One region of the Arthrobacter sp. MYb221 genome, then DNA from elsewhere that is predicted to be linked to it. Evidence: predicted binding sites of a transcription regulator. Region 1 holds the regulator's gene; the other holds the start of a gene.
The links. Region 1 encodes HrcA, which represses chaperone genes, less so after heat shock. Its sites were predicted from a motif close to TTNGCACTCGNNNNNNNCGAGTGCNAA; they were not measured.

Region 1 (7,833 bases):
GCCAGGAAAGTTTTGCCGGTACCGGCAGGACCCACGCCGAAGGTCACCGTGTTGTCTTCGATGGCGTCGACATAGCTTTTCTGATTCAGCGTTTTCGGCCGGATCGCGCGTCCCCGTCCGGAGAGAATCTTCAGCCCGAGGACGTCGGTGGGCGCATCGGCACCACCGGCGGAGAGCATCTTGATGATCTGCTCAATGGTGTCTGCGCTCATCCGGGAGCCGCGGCTGGCAAGTGCACGGGCCTCTTCGGTCACACGCTGAGCCTTGCGCACCTGCACGGGCTCGCCAACCAGGGTCAAGGAAGCGCCATTGGGGCGAAACTGCACCAGCGGGTAGGCGCCGGTCAGAATGCGCAACAATTCATCGCTTGGACCCAGCGTGGCAACCATGAGTTCGGGAGTGTCGAAGGTGATCGTCAATGACGCGGGGCCGGATTCGACCGGCATCTTGTTCTGTTCAACCTGCATGCAGTGCTTAGTGCCCCTTTGCTGAGCTTGGCAATGATTATTGTTCTTGTCCCCTACAGTCTATCTAGTTCAGCACGCTTAGGGGATAATTTCGCAGGTAGCTAGAGCACAAAAATCTGAAGTGATTCTAAAGCATCTGTGGTGGTAAAGGTATAGATTTGGTTACGAATCCTTCGTTAGACTCCTTTTTGGCGATCCCGGGCGCCATCATGTGCCAAACTATTTGAGCGCCAGAGCTGGTTTACAGCAAGGTGTCAAGTGAATAATCAACGGATTGGTAAGTAGTGCAAGGAAGAATTACGAGGTTGATCTCCAAGCGGGTAACCGTCACCGGAGTCTGTTTAACTCTCGTCGTAGCAGCTGGCTGCGGTCTTGCCTCGCGCGAAGAATCCCACGAAATGCCGATCAGTACTGCCGCGGGTACCGTGGGACTGCCTCCTGCCAACGATTCGGTGGAGCACCATTCCCCGATCGACAGGCTCCCGATCTACTGGCTTGAAAATATGGACCTCGGGGTTTTCCTCTACCGCGAGTACGCCACAAAAAACGCCACTGGCGAGCCGATCGGCGATTCAATCTCCTACCTGCTCAACGAAAAGCCGGCCAATGCCGAGTGGTACACGCATCTGAAGCCTTCGGGTGAAGTTGGCGTGTCCATGAACCAGGACAATGTGATCACCCTGGACCTACCGGAGAAGGTCTTCGGTGCAAAGCTTGATCGTGGCCTTTCCGAACGCACAATTCAGCAGCTGGTGTTCACCGCCACCGCCGCCGCGTCCAATGCAGGCCTCCTCGTTGGCTCGCTGCCACCGAAAGTGAGAATTCTGGTTGACGGCCGGGCCAACGCCACGGTCTTCGGCGACTTGCGACTGGCGGACTCCTACGACCGCGATGCCACATTCATGGCCCCGATTTGGATTATCGATCCGCAATACGGGTCGACCCGCAAGGCCGGTCAGATCCAGTTCAATGCTCGCGCCTCGAAGTTCAGCGACGGTATCTATTACAGCTTGGAGAGCAAGGACAAGTCGGGAAAGCTCACCGTGCTCACCGCCGAGGAGCCAATCCCGGAAGATACGGTCAATCCCGATGGCTCCTTTGATTTCACCAAGCAGCTGAGCGTAGGCGCCTACAAACTCACCTTCTGGGGCAGGGAATCCGGATCAGAAGAAAAGATCGCCTCGGTATCCAGCGAGTTCACCATTAAATAGGCTGCGAATATTCGCTACCAATTAAAAAGTTCCGCAGGCCGTCGGCCTGCGGAACTTCTTAATTTCTGAACCTTTCGGCGGCTACAGTTCTCCGAGCAGATGCCGAACCAGAACGAGGGCTGCCGGCCCGGCCGTCGAAGCGCGTAGCACGTGCTCGCCTAAGAGCGCGGCCTTGGCTCCAGCGCCGACAAACTGATCGAGCTCCGCGTCGCTGATCCCGCCTTCGGGGCCCACTACCAACGTCACCCCCGCATGTGCCGGGGCCGAATCGAGCCACGACCGGGTTTCCTCGGCCACCGAGCATTTAGCTGATTCATGCAGGATCAGAACCAGCTCGCCCTGGGCAGCAAGCTGCGCGATCTGTCCGGCCAGAGCCTTGGACCCGAGCGGTTCCAAGACCCTTGGTTCGAAGGCGCGGCGTGACTGCTTCTGTGCCGAACGCACCTGCGAACGCCATTTAGCTAAGGCCTTTTCGGTCTTCGGCCCATTCCAACGCACAATCGATCGATCGGCCTGCCAGGGGCGGACCGTGAAAATTCCCAGTTCCACCGCCGATTCCACGGCCTGTAGATCCCGGTCGCCCTTGGCCAGCGCCTGCACTAGGCCGACCGGGTGGACCGGCGGCGCTTCTTCGATGCGTTCCACCACGGTCACGCTGAGCAGGTCCTTGGCCGCGGCACTGACCTTGACTCGCAACCGGAGCCCGGTGCCGTCGAGCAAGTCCAGCTCTTCGCCGGGAGCCACACGCTTGACCGCAACCGCATGGTGGGCCTCGGGCCCGGTGAGCTCCAAACTGTCCCCCACCATGGCCTCAGCTGCTTGCTGAGCGTCGATCACGAAGCTGTGATTGCTCATGCTCAGCGTTGGTTCAACTTGTCACGCAGTCGCGAGAACATTCCACCGGACTGTTCGACGCGGCCGGCGGTCATCTCTTCGCCACGCAATGCCGCCAGCTGCTCGAGCAGCTCACGCTGTGCGGCGTCCAGCTTCGTCGGAGTCTCCACCTGCAGGTGCACCACGATGTCGCCACGCTTGCCACCGCGCAGGCGCGGCACACCCAGCCCTGGCAGAGTGATGGTGTCCCCGTCCTGGGCGCCCGATTCCACGGTGATCTGCTGTTCACCATCGAAGGTTTCCAGCTTCAGCTCGCAACCGAGGGCGGCGCCGGTCATTGGGATGGCCATCTTCGCGTGCAAGTCGGTCTGCGCGCGTTCGAAGACCTTGTGGCGGCGTACGTCGATTTCGACGAAGAGGTTTCCGTTCGGGCCGCCGCCGGGACCGGCTTCGCCCTGTCCGCGCAGCTGGATACGAGTGCCGGCGTCGACACCGGCCGGAATGTTCAGCGACTTCGAGACGTGCTCGCGCACGCGTCCCTCGCCATTGCATTCATTGCATGGATCCGGAATGGTCGTGCCAAAGCCACGGCAGGCCGGGCAAGTTTCCACGGTCATCATCTGGCCGAGGAAGGAACGCACCGGACGCTGGATCTGGCCCGCACCGCGGCAGGTTTCGCAGGTAACCGGGCTGGTGCCGGGCCGGCAGCAAGAGCCTTCACAGACCTTGCAGGTGACGGCCGTTTCCATCTCGAGCGGGTATACGGTGCCCTTGACCGCGTCGACCAAATCGATGGTGATGGTGATCAGCGCGTCGCGGCCGGCCTGCGTGCGCGAGGCCGGCCCTTGGGCTTGCCCGCCGCCGAAGAACTGTTCGAAGATGTCGCCGAAGCCACCGAAGTTCTGGCCTCCGCCGCCGAATCCCTGCTGGCCGTTGCCGTTCAGGTCGCCGGTGGCGTCGAAGTTGGCGCGCTTCTTTTCGTCGGAAAGGACTTCATAGGCTCGTGTGACGAGCTTGAACTGCTCGGCTGCCCCCTCGCCTGGGTTGACATCGGGGTGCAGCTTGCGCGCCAGCTTGCGGTAGGCGCTCTTGATTTCCTGCGGGGTCGCGTCCTGGGCAACACCCAGCGTCTCGTAATGCGAGCTCACGATATTCGCCGTGTCCTTTCGTAAAAATATAAAACGTTGTTGCTGACGAAACTAGTTCGTCAAAATCTTTGACAGGTAACGGGCAACCGCCCGGACCGAAGACATGGAGGTTGGATAATTCATCCGCGTCGGACCGAGCACTCCAAGCTTGTTCCTGGTGTCCGAGCCATAGGTTGTCGCGATGACCGTTGCGTCGGAAAGCTGCCCGTAATGGTGCTCGGTGCCAATGGCTACCGCCACGCCCCGAGAGTCCGCTTCCAACTCGGAGAACAGCTTCAGCAGCACCACCTGCTCTTCAAGCGCTTCGAGCACCGGGGTGAGCGTCAGCGGGAAATCTCCCACCGAACGGGCAAGGTTCGCGGTCCCCGCCATCACGATGCGCTGGGTGTTGGCCGCACGTGCCATCTCCTGCAAGGAACCGAGCACCGTCATGAACAGCGTATCTTCCAGAAGCTGGAGCGGAATTGATTCGGTGGCCAGCGAACCTACGAGATCTGCCAACTGCCGACCGCCAAAGGCCTTGAGCACGCCTTGCTTCATACCCTGCAGTTCGTCGTCGCTATACGCCCTGGAAGTGCCGATCATCCGCTGGTCGACGGTGCCATTGGAGGCAATCATGACCATCAATACCTGGGATGAGCCAAGTCCGACTAGGTCCAGATTGCGCAGCGATGCGGTGTCATAGTGCGGCACCTGGATCAACGCCACCTGATTCGTCAAACGTGCCAGCAAGCGCACGGTGCTATGCAAGACCTCATCTAAATCCTGGGAATTATCCAAGATTTTGTTGATGGCCTCGCGCTCCGCCCGAGACAACGGCTTAAGCTCGCCGATTTGGTCAACGAATCGGCGATAGCCCTTTTCCGTGGGTATTCTCCCCGAGGAGGTGTGCGGGGCAGCGATGAGCCCCTCCTCTTCCAGCAAGGCCATATCATTGCGAATCGTGGCAGCAGAAACTCCCAGGTTATGCCGATCAAGCAAAGCCTTTGAACCTACCGGTTCATGCGACTGGACGTAGTCCTCCACAATGGCGCGTAAAACGTCCAGACGTCGAAACTCGCTCACGTCAACACCTCCTATGAACTCCGGCAAGGATTTGGCACTCTAACCTATCAAGTGCCAAGTCTAATACCTACATCGGTTGCTAGCATTGGATTTCGAGCGTATTCGATCACAGCGAAAGGCAGTACGTGACCAATTACTCCTGGGGAGCCCACGACCTCAGTGCACCTGCACCGAAAAAACTGCGTCAAGTTCCGATATCAATGGGCCTACTACTCGAAGACGTGGACAGCGGTTGGGTCGGCGAAGTGGTGCGTACCGAGAAGTCCGGAGGAATGCGGGTGATCGTTTTAGAAGACCGGCGGGGCAAGACCCGCTCTTTCCAAGCGGGCTTCGGCTTCCTGCTCGAAGGCGAGCCGGTGGAGATCGTTGAGCCACAAGCCAAGGCATTGGCGCCAAAGACCATGGTTTCAGCTTCCGGTTCCCGGGCGGTCACCGGTTTGAAGGCCCGCGAGGCACGCGCCAGCCGGATCTGGGTCGAAGGCAAGCACGATGCCGAACTAGTGGAGAAAGTCTGGGGCCATGACCTGCGCGTGGAAGGCATCGTCGTTGAGCCTCTGCATGGCGTCGACGATCTTGCCGGCGCCATTCGCGCTTTCAATCCCTCGCCCGAACGGCGTCTGGGGATCTTGGTTGACCACCTGATTGCGGGCACCAAGGAAGAACGTATCGTGAAGGAAGCGATGGCGGTTCCCGGTGCGGCGAATCATGTCCTGATTCTTGGTCATCCGTATGTCGACGTGTGGCAGGCGGTGAAACCGGCAGCACTTAATATTGAGAAGTGGCCGGTGATCCCCCGTGGAACGGATTGGAAAACCGGAATATTACGCGCGTTCGGCTGGCCGCATTCAACTGCCGAGGACATCGGGCTGGGTTGGCAGCGCATCCTTTCCCGAGTTGACCACTACGCACAGCTTGAACCGCAGCTGCTGGGTAAGGTCGAGGAGCTCATCGATTTTCTAACCAGCGAAGATTACGGTTTCCTAACGATTGACTAATAGTTGGATTTTTAGGGCGGGTTGTACTCTGCGTCGCTAGATCCTCGATAGAATCAGATCGACCACCCACTGCTAAACAAGGAAGCGCCACGTGACTGCACGCAAGACCGTACCGCCGGAAAATTCACGTTTCGAAGGTTCCAAGGTCTCGGCTTTGCCCTTGACTCCTTCCGAGGATCGCCAATGGGCCATGATGTCGCATTTCGGCGCGGTACTGGGATGCATTCCCGCGGCCATCATCTTCGCCGTGTACCGCGACCGTGGACCTTTTACCTCGCAGGAGTCGAAAGAAGCCTTCAACTTCACGTTTCCGCTGACCATTTTGGCCATCGTGCTGAACGTGCTCACCCTGGTTCCCGGGTTTGGCTGGGCGTTCGCGGTAGCCACCGTGGCGCTTTGGGTCTATATGACGCTGATGGGCGCCCGTGCAGCCATCCAGGCTAACAAGGGACGCCCATACCGCTACGCATTCAACCTGCGGCTAATGAAGTAACAATCCTTGCTGAAACTTTAGAAGTCCAACAGTTCCCGCACTACAAGGTCGGCCAGGAGCCGACCTCGTTGCGTTAACACGATCGTTCCGGCAAAGGCCGACTGCGGTTCGATCAGCTCGTCGGCAATGAGTCCGGCAACTGCCCGACGGCCATGCTCATCCAATTCGGCGATCGGCATGCCGCTGCCCAACCGGGTCAGCAGCATCGTGCGCTCCAGTTTGACTGCCTCGGCATCGGGGAACTCGCGGCCGTGGCCCGGGGAAATCCCGCCGTCGATCCGCTGCTGGTAGGCCGAAGGATGCTTCACATTCCACCAGCGCAGGCCACCAACATGCGAATGGGCACCCGGTCCGGCGCCCCACCAGTCTCCGCCTTGCCAGTAGGCAACGTTATGCCGGCAAGCATGCCCTTCGCCCTTGGCCCAGTTGCTAACTTCATACCAGCGGAAGCCCGCGGCCGCGAACATTTCATCGGCCAGCTGATACTTTTCGGCATGATCGTCATCGTCGATGTTCGGTACCTGTCCGCGGCGAATCTGCGCCGCAAGCTTGGTGCCCTCTTCAATAATCAGCGCGTAGGCCGAAATGTGATCCGGTTCATAGCTCAAAGCCGCTTCCACGCTGGTGCGCCAATCCTCCAAGGACTCCCCCGGAGTCCCATAGATCAGATCGACGCTCACCTGGAGACCCACTTCGCGAGCCCAGCGGACCACCTGCGGCACGCCCTTGGGATCGTGGGTTCGCTCCAGCACCGCCAGCACATGTGGCACCGCCGACTGCATGCCAAAGGACACGCGGGTGAACCCGCCGTCCTTGAGCTCTTGCAGGCTTTCACGGGTCACCGAATCCGGGTTCGCCTCGGTAGTGACCTCGGCGCCGGGCTTCAGCCCGAATTCGCTGTTGATGCGTGCCAAAACCGACACCAGGTCGCTGGCTGGCAGTAGGGTCGGGGTGCCGCCACCGAAGAACACGGTCTCGATTTCACGATGCGGCAAGCCAGATTTGTCCATCACTTGCCGAGCGAAGCTGATTTCCTGGCTGACGGTGGCCGCATAGCTGGCTTGGCTCGCCCCGGAACCAAGTTCCTTTGCGGTGTAGGTGTTGAAGTCGCAGTATCCGCAGCGCACCGTGCAGAACGGAATATGTACATAAAAGGACATGGTCCGCTCCTGCGCATTGTGTGAACACAATGCGGGGAGCAGACCATCGGCCGGAGCCGGATCGCCATCAGGCAAAACTGAGGGCATTTACTTCTTTTTCTCTTCGCCGGTGGACAACGCGGCGATGAAGGCTTCCTGGGGAACCTCCACGCGGCCGACCATCTTCATTCGCTTCTTACCGGCCTTCTGCTTTTCCAGCAGCTTGCGCTTGCGGCTGATATCGCCGCCATAGCACTTGGCCAGCACATCCTTGCGGATGGCGCGAATGGACTCGCGGGCGATGATGCGCGAACCGATGGCAGCCTGAATCGGCACCTCGAACTGCTGGCGTGGAATCAGTTCACGCAGCTTGCCGGTCATCATCACGCCGTATGAGTACGCCTTGTCGCGGTGGGTGATCGCGCTAAACGCGTCCACCTGCTCCCCCTGCAGAAGAATATCGACCTTGACCAGGTCTGCA
Region 2 (7,833 bases), on a different contig from region 1:
CGGGCAACGGGCCATGGCTGAGGATTTATTGCTTCGCTGGAGCCAGAAGCACCGCCGCTATCACGATCGAGTACACCTGCTCGCGGTCCTTGAGTCATTGGACTGGCTCTGCGGCACACAGGTTGAGGCGCAGGATCGGCAAATATTGGAGTTGGCTGCTTGGTTTCATGATGCCGTCTACGATGGCACCGCCGAGGACGAAAAAGATTCTGCAAACTTAGCAGCGCGCAGCTTGCATGGGCTGATTACCGATAGGGCTCTTGCCAAGGTTCAACAATTGATTCTGCTGACCATCGAGCATCGACCTGCCGAAGGCGATCTGCTCGGAGCGTTGCTCAGCGACGCAGACCTAGAGGTTTTGGCACGACCAGCCAAGGCCTATCAACGCTATGCCCAAGCTATCCGGGACGAATACGATCATGTGCCGGCAGCAGACTTTGCCCGAGGCCGAGCAAGCATTCTTCGTGAGCTCCTGCGAAAAGACCGGCTGTATTGCACCGCGTCTGCTCAGGAACGCTGGGAAAAACAAGCACGGGCGAACCTTGAGGCCGAGCTTGACCGACTCCACGTGCAAGCCTGAGAACGCTCAAACGCACTCTGCTTGCCGGTTAACGACCCGAGGGCCTGCTTCGTGGTGAAGCAAGCCCTCGGGTTCAGGTTGTCCTGCGAGACAGGTGCCTGGGAAGTACGGAAGCTTAGAAGCCGCCCATTCCGCCCATGCCACCCATGTCGTCGCCACCTGGCATGGCAGCGCCAGCAGGAGCTGGCTTATCTGCAACGACTGCCTCGGTGGTGAGGAACAGACCTGCGATAGATGCAGCGTTCTGCAGGGCCGAACGAGTCACCTTCACTGGGTCATTGACGCCGGCTTCCAGCAGGTCAACGTACTGACCGGTGGCAGCGTTCAGGCCGTGGCCAGCTGGCAGGCCCTTGACCTTGTCGGCGACTACGCCTGGCTCCATGCCGGCGTTCAGTGCGATCTGCTTCAGTGGTGCTTCGATGCCAACACGAACAATGTTCGCGCCGGTGGCTTCGTCGCCTTCCAACTCAAGCTTGGCGAATGCTGCGGCGCCTGCCTGAATCAGAGCCACGCCACCACCGGCGACGATGCCCTCTTCAACAGCTGCCTTAGCGTTACGCACAGCATCTTCGATGCGGTGCTTGCGCTCCTTGAGCTCCACCTCGGTTGCGGCGCCGGCCTTCAGCACAGCGACACCACCGGAAAGCTTTGCGTGGCGCTCCTGCAGCTTCTCGCGGTCGTAGTCCGAATCGGTGTTCTTGATTTCGGCTGCGATCTGCGCCTTGCGGCCCTCGATAGCGTCGGCGTCGCCGCCGCCTTCAACGATGGTGGTCTCGTCCTTGGTGATAACGACCTTGCGGGCGGTACCCAGAACTTCGAGGCCAACGGTGTCCAACGACAGGCCGATTTCCTCGGAAACAACCTGGCCACCGGTCAGCAGTGCGATGTCGGTCAGCATTGCCTTGCGACGATCGCCGAAGCCTGGAGCCTTGACGGCTACAGACTTGAACAGGCCACGGATCTTGTTCAGGATCAGGGTGGCCAGTGCTTCGCCCTCTACGTCTTCGGCGATGATCAGCAGCGACTTGTTCGACTGCATGACCTTCTCCAGCAAGGAAACCATATCCTTGACCGAGGAGATCTTCGAGTTGACGATCAGGATGTAAGGGTCTTCCAGCACGGTCTCCTGACGCTCAGCGTCGGTGACGAAGTATGCGGAAATGTAGCCCTTGTCGAAGCGCATGCCCTCGGCCAGCTCCAGCTCAAGGCCGAAGGTGTTGGACTCTTCTACGGTGATAACGCCCTGCTCGCCAACCTTGTCCAGTGCTTCGGCGATCAGTGCGCCGATTTCTGGATCGCCAGCGGAGATCGAAGCGGTAGCAGCGATCTGCTCCTTGGATTCGATCTTCTTAGCAGCGGTGAACAGCTCGGCGGTGACGGCTTCTACAGCCTTGTCGATGCCGCGGCGTAGCGCGATTGGGTCGGCGCCGGCAGCAACGTTGCGCAGGCCTTCCTTGACCAGAGCCTGAGCGAGCACGGTAGCGGTGGTGGTACCGTCACCGGCGACGTCGTCAGTCTTCTTGGCAACTTCCTTGACGAGCTCGGCACCGATCTTCTCGTATGGATCCTCGAGCTCGATTTCCTTGGCGATGGACACACCGTCGTTGGTGATAGTGGGTGCGCCCCACTTCTTCTCCAAAACAACGTTGCGGCCGCGTGGGCCCAAGGTCACCTTAACGGCGTCCGCCAGAATGTTCAGGCCGCGCTCAAGTCCGCGGCGTGCTTCCTCGTCAAATGCAATCATCTTGGCCATAGTGGCTTTCGGTCCTTTCGGGGACGATTTTGCGAAAATGCAACCGACAGACAGCGCCCGCGACGGACGAGCACACCGTTGCCGGCATCGGGCCGACAATTCGGATTAGCTCTCGCTATCTGAGGTATTCTTCACGCTCCGTGCGTTGAGCAACCGCCGAGACGAAAGGGTTCGATTCTAAAACGAACAACCGATCGGCATTAGCAGTCGTAACGCATGAGTGCTAATACAAATATTGGCACTCTCGCATGGCGAGTGCAAGCTGATCGGCTGTGAGCGAAGCTAATTATTACTTCGAGTTCAACGTATCGTCAGCGCCAAGGACGACCGAAACTCGGTTGGGGATGTTCCGGGTCTGCAGAACCTCATCGATGTTCAAGACTTCGGCGGCTTTTTCCGCGGTGGTCCGGTAGGCCTCGGACATGTAATACACCGTCGAGGTCTCGGCGTCTCGGGTCCAATTATCCGTCACGATATTCGTGAAATCAGCCTCGGCAAGCAATTCTTCGCCTGCCCCTGCAGCTCCTGCAATACTTGCGCCGTTGTACACGCCGATGAGTTGTCCGTACAACACGTCAGCGTCATCGATGGTGCTAGACGGAGTTGCGCTTTCGGATGCGGCTTCGCTTTGGTCAGAAGAGCCTTCGCTCTCCGCCGGTGCCGAGGTTTGCCTCGGTTCGGACCCTGCTAGACGATCGGCAACGCCTGGACCAAAGAAGAATCCGGCACCACCAATCAACAACACCGCAATCGCGGACAGAACTACCCAACGAAGCTTGCTGTCCTTGCCCTTGGCGGCGGCAGACTGCGCCCAGCCGTGGGCATGATGCGACCCAACGCGGGTACTAAACTCCGGAACGCGATCGAATTCGTCACGTGGGTAGTTGGTCATTCTTGTCCTTGCTCGAGGTCTGGCTGGCCGAGGCCGGCTATGAACTTAGCGTTCCCCGCCGACGGTACCGCTCACACGACGCTTAGTAGATCGAAGTCTACGCAACCGCTTTACCAGCATTGGGTCATAGGCCATCGCCGCATCCGTGTCGATCAGCTGGTTGAGTAGCTGATAGTAGTTTGTCGGCGAGATAGAGAACTGCTTGGTAATAGCTTGTTCCTTGGCTCCGGCATACTTCCACCACAGCTTCTCCATGTTCAAGATCTGTTGCGAACGCTCATCCAGCTCGGAATCGGGGTTCATCACGAAATCCACTAAAACCTCATTGCCAGCCATACGTTCACCTCATCCTAGAACTTCGAAAAGTCGGGTTTATTCATGCATATTTATCCACGCGTGGTGGACACACCACCGATATTCTAACCAATCAACCAACGCCGTGCCGTGTAACGCGGCACAACCGCGCCGGAAAACCGGCAGAATGATTGCCATGAACAACGAGCAGCCCGCCCTTTTCGACGCTCCCGAGCCTACCGCGCCGCCGGCATATTCCACCGAAGACTTCCCCTTCTTCTTTGGTGCAAAATCGCTGGCAAGTCGCGGGTTTATCGCCGCGGATTGGGTTTCCACTTTGGAACCGCTCGATGGCGTGTTGCAGGAAATCGCACGTAAGTTGGCGGCACGCTCACAGGCTGGCGAGCAGATACTCCCGGCCCCAGAGGTGATGTTGCGCGCACTATCGCTACCCGTAGCCGAGATCAAAGTCCTGATCATGGGTCAAGACCCCTATCCGACGCCCGGACAGGCGAATGGCTTGGCCTTCGCCGCAGCGAAGAACGTGCGCCCCCTGCCGCGTAGCTTGCGCAACATTTACAAGGAGCTGTTCGTAGATCTTGGCGTGCCCGAAGCTGGGCATCCAGACCTCGGCGCCTGGCATGAGCAAGGGGTCATGCTGCTCAATCAGGTTCTCTCTGTGACTGCGTCTAACGCCGGCAGTCACCAGAAGCTTGGCTGGGCACCGGTAGTTGAAGCGATTATCGCTACGCTCAATGCCCGCAAGGTGCCGGTGGTGGCTGTTCTGTGGGGTGCCCACGCACAGAAGCTTGGTACCCTGATGAACAATATGCCCCAGCTTCGCAGCGCTCATCCTTCCCCGTTGTCCGCTTCACGTGGATTCTTTGGGTCAAAGCATTTTTCGCAAATCAATAGGCGCCTGGCCGAAATCGGCCAGGCGCCTATTGAATGGAAACTGCCGGCCGGCTAGCGGCGGCGGATGCGTCGGCGTTCGCGCCGTGCGTTGGAGGTCAGCGGACGGCACAGTGTGTCGCCGAAGACCACACCACCGGCGATGGACAGCATGATTGCAAACGCGTTGAACATTTCCACCAGGCCGGCGAACATTTCATCCACCTCGAAAACGATGCCGTACATGGCCCGGAAGATCATCAGGCCAGGCAGCATGAACATGACCGCGGGGGCTGCGATCACCAGCTGAGGTGAATTCAGCTTGTCCGCCAGGAAGCGCGCAGCGAAGCCAATGGCCGTGGACACCACCGCTGGCGTTGCCCGAGCGCCAAGCCCGACCTGCTCCGCCAAGAGCAGCACCAGATAGCCGCCGACCGCGATCAACGCGGTAGGCAGCAACAAGCGCTGTGCGGTCTGCTCGGTGACCGAACCGGCCAGAATGGCGACTGCTACCAAGGCGATCAGCATCCATGTCGGATAATCGGTGGCGACGATTTTATGGACATCCACCTTGTCCCCGCCCAATACGGATGAAACCACCAACGCCGCGGAGATCCCGGAAAGTATTGCCGTATAGGTCAACCCAGCGGAAAATAGACGTCCGACCGCGGTGACCGGGAAGCCATTGATTGCGTCTTGCAGCGCCGAAACAAATCTGCCAGAAGGCAGCAGAAGCAAGATGCCACCAGAGACTACCAACGCCGGATCCAATGGTGCGTGGACCTGATGGCTAAGCAAGGCTATTCCGGTGACGGTAAAAGTCGAGGTCGCCACGGTGAAGAACTCTGGGACCCGCCATCGGGATCCATACCGGCCTATCTGCGAGATCAGCCAGGACGAAGCCATCGCGACGAGTGCACCGAGCCATGAACCGCCGATGAACAGGACGAAGGCGGCGGCGAAAACCGATTGGCCAACCGCAACGAACCAACGCGGGAAAGGCTTCGGCTTCCGTGTGATCCTTTTAAGCCGCTTGGCAGATTCGGTCCGCGAAACACCGCCAGCGATGATGTCCGAAACCAGCTCGTGCACCATCACCATGCCCGCGTAGTTCGTAGTGTACGAACGCACCACGCGCAGGATAGAGTAGCTCTCAGCTTCTGGCGGGCTGTAGTTCAGGTGCAACGATTGATTGGTGATATCCACGTCTAGGTGGCTAAGCCCTAGGGCTGCGGTCACCGCGATGATGCTGGTTTCCACTTCCAAAGCACCAGCCCCATAGCGAATCAGCGTTTCGCCAAGGTCCAGCGCAAACTCCATGGTTCGCCGCGCCGAAGCATCTTGATCGACGTTGACCCTAGGGTTCGCGTAGGGGGTGCCGCGCAATCGGTCAACGACCTTCAGCGCCTCAGTCGGCGGCGTATCCGAGATCCACATTTTTGCCAGCAAACGGCGAGCCACCGGGTTGGCCCGTGTAGGCATCAGTGTAATGCCGTCATCAGAGGTGTAGACCTGGCCGGTACGCGACTCGATATCCGCCACGTCCGCTGACGCAACGCTCGCACTTACCGCGGTATTTAGCGGTAGCTCGGAGGCCATGGTCGTCTCAAAAGACGCCGTCTCGGGAAGGTGCCCCATGTTGATTTCACTCGTCGAAATACGAGGTAGCGACCCGGCCAATGGCGAAGGATCTTCTCCTGGATTTTTCGAATCCGCGTGCTTCTCACCATGGTCTTGCTGCGCCACGAATCACTCCCCCTAGGCTCTTGTTCTATTCGTCATCCTCACGATACAACCACGGCAAGTAAAGCGGGAGAATGGAATCAAAATAGGCCGAGTATCCCTGAACACATCTGGCATTTTTGCTGTCGGAAATAAATTTATCGGTGGACTGGTTACCCACTTAGATGCAATTGCATGGAAATCTAAGAGAAGAGGATCATTGTGAGTTCCATCGGTCAAACAAGCCTCCGGCCTGAAATTGGTGTTGAAACTTTCGGGGATCTCTCCGAAGACCAGCAGGGCAAGCAGTTATCGCACGCTCAGGTTATTCGCAACGTCATCGTCGAAGGGCAGAAGGCCGAAGAAGTTGGCCTTGATTTCTTCGGCGTCGGTGAACATCACCGAGACGATTATGCTGTATCGTCGCCGGAAATAATTCTCGCGGCGCTGGCGCAAGTCACCGACAAGATCCGCCTCGGTACCGCGGTAACGGTGCTCTCCAGCGATGACCCGGTTCGGGTGTACGAGCGCTTCGCAACGCTCGATGCCATCGCGCAGGGACGTGCCGAAATTATCGCCGGACGCGGATCCTTCATCGAGTCCTTCCCGTTGTTTGGGCTCAACCTCGAGGACTATGAGTCTCTCTTCGAAGAAAAACTCGATCTCCTGGCTAAGGTCCGATCCGGAGAGCCCGTGACCTGGTCTGGAGAACACCGCGGCGCTTTGAACAGCCAACAGCTGTACCCGCTATTGGAAAACGATGCGCTCACCACTTGGGTGGGCGTCGGCGGCAGCCCGCAGTCGGTACTTCGCGCCGCTCGCCACGGCCTTCCACTCTTTCTCGCAATCATTGGCGGCCAGCCATCAGCCTTCGAGCAGCTAGTTCAGCTTTACCACCGCGCGTTGAAAGAGCTGGGCAAGCAACCTCAAAAGGTGGGTGCGCACTTCCACGGATTGGTTGCACCGACCGATGCGGAAGCTCTCGAACTGTTGTGGCCGCACTATCAGCGCACCATGAATCGCTTGGGCGCCGAACGCGGTTGGCCGCCGGTTAGCAAAATGCGCTTGGAGGCCGCTATGGGGCCTGAAGGTTCCATGATGGCCGGTAGTCCGCAGACCGTCGCCACCAAGATGGCGAAGGTCACCAGAAGCCTCGGACTAAGTCGAGTAGACATCAAATATTCGGCAGGCTCTTTGCCACACGAGACCATGCTCGAGAGCATCGAGCTGCTTGGCAACGAAGTCAAACCGCTGGTTCACGAGTTACTCGCCAAATAACCACCGGCTACGCGCGATCCACTAAAAGCAGTTAAATAAAGAGAAAACCACCGCCGGCGGTGGTTTTCTCTTTATTTGGTGGATCTTACTGGACTCGAACCAGCGACCTTTCGCGTGTGAGGCGAACGCTCTAACCAACTGAGCTAAAGATCCATCTTTGCGTCAACCTCCCGGTCAAGCACCTAAACGATCTTAGCGGTCTTTGCCTTGGCCGCAAAATCGGCGCCAGCTGCCCCACAGCTAGCGGCTACGTCGCCCATCACGCCACCGTCCTAGGGCAGGAGCTCAAGAGAAAAGCCGACTACGGCAGACCTAAAATAATAGTGCCTTTCGTTTATCTAGATTTCACTTTATTGCCCCTATTTTCTCTTGCTAACGAGCAGAGATTGAATGCATAATTTTTTTAGTTCCTCGAGCTCATAC

Region 2: a site for HrcA is predicted at 2,534-2,560, ahead of groL (chaperonin GroEL). Genes of this name have one in related genera too.

What each region holds. Positions count from the first base shown of each region.
Region 1 covers NZ_PCPW01000001.1:135,670-143,502, reverse strand. The annotation lists gene CQ015_RS00700 (PhoH family protein) at 1-467, opposite strand, end outside; gene CQ015_RS00695 (GerMN domain-containing protein) at 866-1,678, shown strand; gene CQ015_RS00690 (16S rRNA (uracil(1498)-N(3))-methyltransferase) at 1,760-2,533, opposite strand; gene dnaJ (molecular chaperone DnaJ) at 2,536-3,660, opposite strand; gene hrcA (heat-inducible transcriptional repressor HrcA) at 3,712-4,725, opposite strand; gene CQ015_RS00675 (DUF3097 domain-containing protein) at 4,851-5,720, shown strand; gene CQ015_RS00670 (DUF4870 domain-containing protein) at 5,812-6,213, shown strand; gene hemW (radical SAM family heme chaperone HemW) at 6,231-7,460, opposite strand; gene lepA (translation elongation factor 4) at 7,461-7,833, opposite strand, start outside.
Region 2 covers NZ_PCPW01000009.1:9,794-17,626, reverse strand. The annotation lists gene CQ015_RS11920 (DUF4031 domain-containing protein) at 1-580, shown strand, start outside; gene groL (chaperonin GroEL) at 696-2,333, opposite strand; gene CQ015_RS11910 (LytR C-terminal domain-containing protein) at 2,623-3,225, opposite strand; gene CQ015_RS11905 (DUF3263 domain-containing protein) at 3,271-3,561, opposite strand; gene CQ015_RS11900 (uracil-DNA glycosylase) at 3,716-4,489, shown strand; gene CQ015_RS11895 (threonine/serine exporter ThrE family protein) at 4,486-6,156, opposite strand; gene CQ015_RS11890 (LLM class flavin-dependent oxidoreductase) at 6,355-7,410, shown strand; tRNA gene CQ015_RS11885 (tRNA-Val) at 7,487-7,563, opposite strand.